Lichenicola cladoniae: one gene and its partner. The protein of the gene in region 1 interacts with the protein of each later gene in a pairwise test. Links are inferred from orthologs where the notes say so. Each region holds a gene or a part of one and is shown in the gene's direction. Other genes may lie near its edges.

Region 1 (3,182 bases):
CGGTGAACCGCAGGTCGACATACTCGACCGAATGCTCCTGCAACAGCTCCATCACCTTGGCGACGTTGCTGGAGAGGGGCGTGGGCTCCGCACCGGAATGAGAAGATTTCTTGGCCATCCGTTGACACTCTGCTGTTTGGGACAGCCGCATGGTGCGGCCGGCTCGCTTCGAGAAACTGGTTGGTGCCGGACCGTGACTGGATCGCGTGGTCCGGGTGGGCCTGGATGAAGTCGTTCAGCGGAACGAGGCGAGGGGATCCGCCTGAACCGGGAAATCAGTTAGATCGCATCCTCGCCGCGTTCGCCGGTGCGGATGCGCACCACCTCCTCAAGGCTGGAGACGAAGATCTTGCCGTCGCCGATGCGGCCGGTGCGGGCCGCCTCGACGATCGCCTCGACGGCGCGTTCGGCGATCCGGTCGTCGCAGACCACCTCGATTTTTACCTTGGGCAGGAAATCGACCACGTATTCGGCGCCGCGATACAGCTCGGTATGGCCCTTCTGGCGGCCAAACCCCTTCGCCTCGGTGACGGTGATCCCCTGCAACCCGATCTCGTGCAGCGCCTCCTTCACCTCATCAAGCTTGAACGGCTTGATGATGGCCTCGATCTTTTTCATGACCGCCCTTCTTCGTCACGGCGCGTTTCCGGCGCCCGCTATCGGCGCCCGCCCTGGTCATGGCACGTTCGCACGGGGCGCGGGTCGCGGCAATCGCGGTCGCCGCCGCTTTGCGCCATGATCGGTGCCGACCCGATGCCGAGGCCCATTTGCATGAAACCCCTGAACAGCCAGCTTTCCGAGGCGCGCACGACGATCTTCACCGTCATGTCTGCCCTTGCGGTGAAACATGGCGCGATCAATCTCGGCCAGGGCTTCCCGGATACCGAGGGCCCGGCGGATATCGTGCAGGCCGCCGCGGATGCGCTGCTCGACAATCGCAACCAGTATCCGCCGATGACCGGCCTGCCCGAGCTGAAGCAGGCGGTGGCGCGCGCGAATAGTCGCTTCTATGGCCTCGACGTCGATCCGGTGACCGAGATCGTGGTCACGTCCGGCGCCACCGAGGCGCTGATCGCCACCCTCGCCGCGCTGATCGACCCCGGCGACGAGGTGGTGCTGTTCGAGCCGCTGTACGACACCTATGTGCCTGCAGTCCGGCTGCTGGGCGGTATCCCCCGGCTGGTCCGGCTCACCCCGCCCGACTGGGTGCTGCCACGGGCCGAGCTGGAAGCGGCGTTCGGACCCAGGACCAAGGCGGTCCTGCTCAACAGCCCGATGAACCCGGCCGGCAAGGTGTTCGATGCCGAGGAGCTGGCGTTCATCGCCGGCCTGCTGCAGCGCCACGATGCCTATGCGGTGTGCGACGAGGTGTACGAGCACCTGACCTTCGACGGTGCCCGCCATACGCCGTTGATGACGCTGCCGGGCATGCGCGAGCGCTGCCTGCGGATCGGCAGCGCCGGCAAGAGCTTCTCCCTGACCGGCTGGAAGGTCGGCTACGTCACGGCGGCAGCCCATCTCGCGTCCGTGGTCGCCAAGGCGCACCAGAACCTCACCTTCACCACGCCCCCGAACCTGCAGCGCGCTGTGGCCCTGGGACTCGACAAGGACGATGCCTATTTCGGCGCGCTGGCCAGCGAGCTCCAGGGCAAGCGCGACCTGCTGGCGGCGGGGCTGGAGGAGATCGGCTTCTCGGTGCTGCCGTCGCACGGCAGCTATTTCCTGATCGCCGACTTCCGCGGGCTGGGCTTCACCGGCAACGACGTGGCGTTCTGCGAACATCTGACCGAGGCGGCAGGCGTCACCGCGATCCCGGTCTCGGCCTTCTACGACCAGCCCGATGCACCCGATCACTATGTCCGGTTCGCGTTCTGCAAGCGCGAGTCGGTGCTCCGCGAGGCGCTGGATCGGTTGCGCGCGTACGTGCGGGCTCTGCCGCTGAAGGTTGGGGCGGTGAAGGTTCGGGCGGTTTCGTGAGATCGGATCGATTGACGCGGGTTCGCGCCTCTTCTAAACCCGGCGCCGCTGTGGCGGACGTAGCTCAGTTGGCAGAGCGCCAGGTTGTGGTCTTGGATGTCGCGGGTTCGAGCCCCGTCGTTCGCCCCAGCGGAAATCCCGGCCACCACAAGGCCGTGGGTGCCAACATTTGATCGATGCGGTTGCGATGGTCCTTGCCGGCGGCGAGGCCCGCCGCCTCGGTGGCATCGACAAGCCGCTGATCGAGATCGGCGGAACCCCCATCCTCTTGCATATCCTCGACCGGCTGCGGCCGGTGGTGAGCCACGTCGCGTTGAGTGCGAACGGCGATCCGGCCCGCTTCGCGCGCTTCGGGCTGCCGGTGCTGGAAGACCGGCGCATCGGCATCGGACCCCTGGCCGGATTGCTGCGCGGGCTGGACTGGGCCGCCGGGCTCGGCGCCGGGCTGCTCCTGACCGTACCGGGTGATACGCCGTTCATCCCGGACGATCTGCTCCGGGCGCTGTCGCCGGCGCCATCGGTCGCGGTGTCGGATCGCCGGCATCACCTGGTGGCGCTGTGGCCGGTGGCCTGGCGCGACCGGCTGGCGCGGCACCTGGACGGGCTCGATCCGTCTGATGGACGCCGCGCCTATGGGGTGCTGGCGTTCGCAGGCCCGCTCGGCATGCGCGAGGTCCGCTTCGCGTCCGAGCCGCTCGATCCGTTCTTCAACGTCAACACGCAAGAGGACCGGGACCGGGCCGACCTGATGTTCAGTGCGCGAATGTCCGGGCCAGGCCCGCGGCCAGGCTGATCGGGTCCAGGCGCAGGATCTCGCGCATCTGCGCGATGTCGAACGCCTTGTCCTCCATCAGCCGCCTGATCTCCGCCGCGCCGATCGAAGGCAGGCGGGGAATCGGCCCAGCCAGGAGTGCTCCCAGCATCAGGGGCCAGGCCGGGACCGGGATGATCCTGCGTCGCGGAAGCCCCGCCGCATCGGCGATCCCCGCCACGAAGTCCCGGTAGGCCAGGATGTCGGGGCCGGCGATGACCAGGCCATGCGGCCCGTCCCAGTCGCGGCCGAGCGCTGCCAGCATCGCGGCGGTGACGTCGGACTGGTGGATCGGCTGCACCAGCGCCCGGCCGCCCCCGGGCAGGGGCACCACCGGCAGCCGGCGCAGCACGTCGGCCAGGCGCTGCACGTTGTTCTCGCCTTCGGCCCCGTA
Region 2 (4,308 bases), 530 kb from region 1 along the record:
ACAGCGAGGCGAAGGCCAAGAAGAACGTGCTGCGGGCGATCGAGACCGTGGCCAAGCTGCTCGGCAACACGCCGGCGATCTGCCGCAAATGCTACATACATCCCAGGATTTTCGATGGCTACATGGATGGCTCGCTGGCCGAGGCGCTGAGAGCACGCGTGGAAGCGGCCCTGGCGCCCGAGAGCCGCGCCCAGACCGGGCTGACTGCCGAGGAGGTCGCTGTGATGGCGTTCCTCAGCCGCACCCTCGACCACATCGCGGATCAGGGCACCGTCCCGACTCGGGCGCTGGAGGCTGCAGGGGCGCTCTAGGGGTGATAAACTTAGCCCATGTCGCACGCTGATTTCGTTCATCTCCGGGTCCATTCGGCCTACTCGCTGAGCCAGGGGGCGATCCAGGTTCCGGAGATCGCGGCGCTGGCGCGGGCCGCCGGTATGCCGGCGGTGGCGATCACCGACAGCGGTAACATGTTCGGGGCGCTCGAATTTTCGCAGTACTGCACGGCCAAGGGCGTGCAGCCGATCATCGGCTGCCAGATCACCCTGATGGCCGACGCCGTATCGCTGGCGGACGGGCTGCAGATCGGCGGCTCGCAGGCGGCGGGGCCCGGGCGTGGCACCACGGCGTCGGAACCGCTGGTGCTGCTGGCGCAGGACCGGGTCGGGCTGGCCAATCTGCAGCATCTGTCGTCGATCGGGTTCCTCGAGAGCGATCCGTCCGATCCATGCGTGACGATCGGGACGCTCTGCGCCCATTCCGAAGGGCTGATCCTGCTGACCGGCGGTGGTCGTGGGCCGTTGGCGCGGCTGTTGGCGGATGGTCAGCAGGATGCGGCGCGGCGGCTTCTGGAGACGCTGGCGCTGGCGTTTCCGGGCCGGATCGCGGTCGAGCTGCAGCGGCATGGCCTGGCGATCGAGAAGACGATCGAGCCCGGGCTGATCGAGCTGGCGGACGAGCTCGGGTTGCCGCTGGTGGCGACCAACGAGGTATTCTTCCCGAGGCCCGAGATGCACGAGGCGCATGACGCGCTGATCTGTATCGCGCAGGGACGCACGGTGGCCGAGCGGGAGCGCTGGCGGGTCTCGCCGGAGCAGTGGTTCAAGCCGCCGGCGATGATGCGCGAGCTGTTCGCGGACCTGCCCGAGGCCTGCGACAATACGCTGGCGATTGCCCGGCGGTGCGCGGTGATGTCCGAGACGCGCAAGCCGCTGCTGCCGGTGTGTCCGAAGGTCCGCGAGGGCAGCACCGAGGACCAGACGCTGAGGGCGATGGCCGAGGAAGGCCTCGAACTGCGGCTCGAGAAGCTCGGGGCGGACGTCGATACCTGCACGCGCTATCGCGAGCGGCTGGCATTCGAGCTCAATGTCATCGCGGACATGGGCTTCCCCGGCTACTTCATGATCGTGGCCGACTTCATCCAGTGGGCCAAGGCGCACGACATTCCGGTGGGGCCGGGGCGTGGGTCCGGCGCCGGGTCGCTGGCCGCGTGGGCACTGACCATCACCGATATCGATCCGCTGCCGTTCAACCTGCTGTTCGAGCGGTTCCTGAACCCCGAGCGCGTGTCGATGCCGGATTTCGACATCGATTTCTGCCAGGACCGGCGCGACGAGGTGATCGCCTACGTTCGTCGCGAATACGGCGCGGACCGTGTCGCGCAAATCATCACCTTCGGAAAGCTGCAGGCGCGCGCGGCCGTGCGTGACGTCGGCCGCGTGCTGGCGTTGCCGTACGGGCTGGTCAACAAGGTTTGTGAGCTGATCCCTAACAATCCGGCCAAGCCGGTGACGCTGAAGCAGGCGATCGATGGCGAGACCCGGTTGCAGGAGATGCGCGACCAGGATGAGGGCGTGCGCCGGCTGATGGAGATCGCGCTGCAGCTCGAGGGGCTGTACCGGCACGCCAGCACGCATGCGGCCGGCGTGGTGATCGGCGATCGCAAGCTGGTCGAGCTGGTGCCGCTGTATCGCGATCCCAAGAGCGACATGCTGGTCACGCAGTACAACATGAAGTTCGTCGAGCAGGCCGGGCTGGTGAAGTTCGACTTCCTCGGCCTGACGACGCTGACGATCCTGCAGCGCGGCGTGCAGATGCTGGCGAAGCTCGGCGTCGTGGTCGATCTGTCAATGCTGCCGCTGGACGATGCGCGGACGTACGCGATGCTGGCGCGCGGCGATACCGCTGGCGTGTTCCAGTTCGAAGGTGCCGGCATGCGGGACGTGCTGCGCCAGATGCGGCCGACCCGGATCGAGGATCTGATCGCGGCGGGCGCCTTGTACCGTCCTGGGCCGATGGCGAATATTCCCGATTATTGCCGGCGCAAGCACGGGGAAAAATGGGAAGCGCCGCACGAGGAGATCCGCGGTATCTTGGAAGAGACCTATGGGATCATGGTCTATCAGGAACAGGTCATGCAGATCGCCCAGAAGATGGCGGGCTACAGCCTGGGTGCGGCCGACATGCTGCGCCGTGCGATGGGCAAGAAGATCCGCTCCGAGATGGATACGCAGCGGGCCATTTTTACCGACGGTGCGATGGCACGCGGGATCAGCTCGGACAAGGCGGTCGAGGTGTTCGAGCTGATGGCGAAGTTCGCCGACTATGGCTTCAACAAGTCGCATGCGGCGGCCTATGCGCTGGTGTCGTACCAAACGGCTTGGATGAAGGCCAATCATCCGGTCGCGTTCCTGGCGGCGTGCATGTCGCTGGCGCGGGAAAAGACCGACAAGCTGGCGGCGCTGCGACAGGAAGCGGAGCGGCTCGGGATCAAGGTGCTGCCGCCGGACATCAACCGGTCCGGGGCGGATTTCACCGTCGAAGTCGCCGAGGACGGCACCCAGTCGATCCGGTATGCGCTCGCGGCGGTCAAGAAGGTCGGACTGGCGGCGATGCAGGCGCTGGAGACGCTGCGGAATGGCACGGTGTTTTCCGACCTGGCGGATTTCGCGCAGCGGGCGGACCCGAAGCAGCTGAACAAGATGCAGATCGAGAACCTGGCCAAGGCGGGAGCCTTCGACAGCCTGGATGACAACCGGGCCCGGGTGTTCGGGGCGGCGGAAACCATCCTGCGGCGGGCGCAGGCCCAGGCGGAGGAAGCGTCCAGCGGGCAGATCGGGCTGTTCGGCGGCACAGCCCGCCGGGAAACGCTGCGCCTACCGACCGGGCCGGACTGGCCGGGGATCGAGCGGCTCGGGCTGGAGGCGGACGCGATCGGCTTCCACCTGACCGCGCATCCGCTCGACGGCTATGCCTCGCTGCTGCGGCGGCTGGGGGCGGTGAAGGCGAATGCGATCGAGGCGGCCGGGCAGGCGGGGATCGGCCGGGTCAAGATCGCCGGGTGCGTCATCGACCGGAAGGAGCGGCCGACCCGCACCGGAACCAAGATGGCCTGGGTCCGGCTGTCCGATGCCTCGGGCAGTTGCGAGGTGACGTTCTTCAGCGAGGTGCTGGCCCGAACCCGCGACGTGCTGGTGACTGGGCAGGCGGTACTGGTCACCGCCGACATCCGCATGGAAGGCGAGATGCTGCGGGTGACCGCGCAGGATGCGATCTCGCTGGACAAGGCGGCCGCCGAGGACAAGGCGGAGATGCGGATCTGGGTGGATCGGCCGGCAGCGATCGACGAGATCCGCGTGGTGCTCGGCAAGGTGAAGGGCGGCCGCGGCAAGGTGGTGGTCCTGCCGTGCCTGGACGACACGCAGGATGTCGAACTGACCTTGCCGGACGCCTACATGGTCACGCCGAAGCTTGCGGAGACGCTGAAGCTGGTGGTCGGCGTCCGGTATGTCGAGGAGCGGTAGCCGACGGAGCGGAACACCTGTTTGCGGTCCGTGATCGGGTTCTAGCCCGCATTGCAAATTACCCGACGTCGCTGTCGCCGGGTGATCTGCAGGCGTGTCGGCTTCTACTTCTTCTGGAACTTCGTGCTCCGGGTCAGGTCTTCCCACGTGTCCAGATCACGCTTCAGGTCGACGATTTTTTGCCGGATCTGGTCGAGCGCATCACCGCCGATTACCAGGTGTAGCGGCGGCAAAGCTGCCTCGATCGCGGTGATGATCGCCTGCGCGCCAAGAACCGGGTCATTCTCCTGCTTGCCGTGCGCTGCGAATACGTTGTCGCGCGCCTTGCCGGCCGTATCGGCATAAGCCGGGAGACGGATGTTCGACTGCTTCGCCGACCCGCCCCGGAAATCGGTCAGGAACGCACCCGGCTCCACGACCGTCACGCCGATGCCGAAGGGAGCGACCTCCTTGGCGAGCGTCTCGGATAGTCCTTCCAACGCGAATTTCGCCATGTGGTAGAACCCGA

Evidence for each region.
Region 2: the proteins of HN018_RS08570 (region 1) and dnaE interact in binary tests that used the Escherichia coli proteins (3 or more experiments, as listed by UniProt). The link is inferred for Lichenicola cladoniae from one-to-one orthologs.

Annotation. Positions count from the first base shown.
Region 1 is NZ_CP053708.1:1,850,977-1,854,158, forward strand. What follows is about bases 1-2,874. They hold HN018_RS08570 (aminotransferase), read left to right. Parts: upstream 1-771; coding sequence 772-1,977; downstream 1,978-2,874. Other genes in these bases: glnA (type I glutamate--ammonia ligase), read right to left, coding at 1-118; HN018_RS08565 (P-II family nitrogen regulator), read right to left, coding at 280-618; mobA (molybdenum cofactor guanylyltransferase), read left to right, coding at 2,147-2,770; HN018_RS08585 (SDR family oxidoreductase), read right to left, coding at 2,730-2,874. Also shown: more of HN018_RS08585, read right to left, coding at 2,875-3,182. UniProt on the Escherichia coli protein: Shows aminotransferase activity with methionine and histidine as substrates, and to a lesser extent also with phenylalanine.
Region 2 is NZ_CP053708.1:2,381,818-2,386,125, reverse strand. What follows is about bases 1-4,000. They hold dnaE (DNA polymerase III subunit alpha), read left to right. Parts: upstream 1-329; coding sequence 330-3,800; downstream 3,801-4,000. Other genes in these bases: HN018_RS11065 (oxidoreductase), read right to left, coding at 3,905-4,000; HN018_RS11075 (DNA topoisomerase IB), read left to right, coding at 1-311. Outside these bases: more of HN018_RS11065, read right to left, coding at 4,001-4,308. UniProt on the Escherichia coli protein: DNA polymerase III is a complex, multichain enzyme responsible for most of the replicative synthesis in bacteria. This DNA polymerase also exhibits 3' to 5' exonuclease activity. The alpha chain is the DNA polymerase catalytic subunit.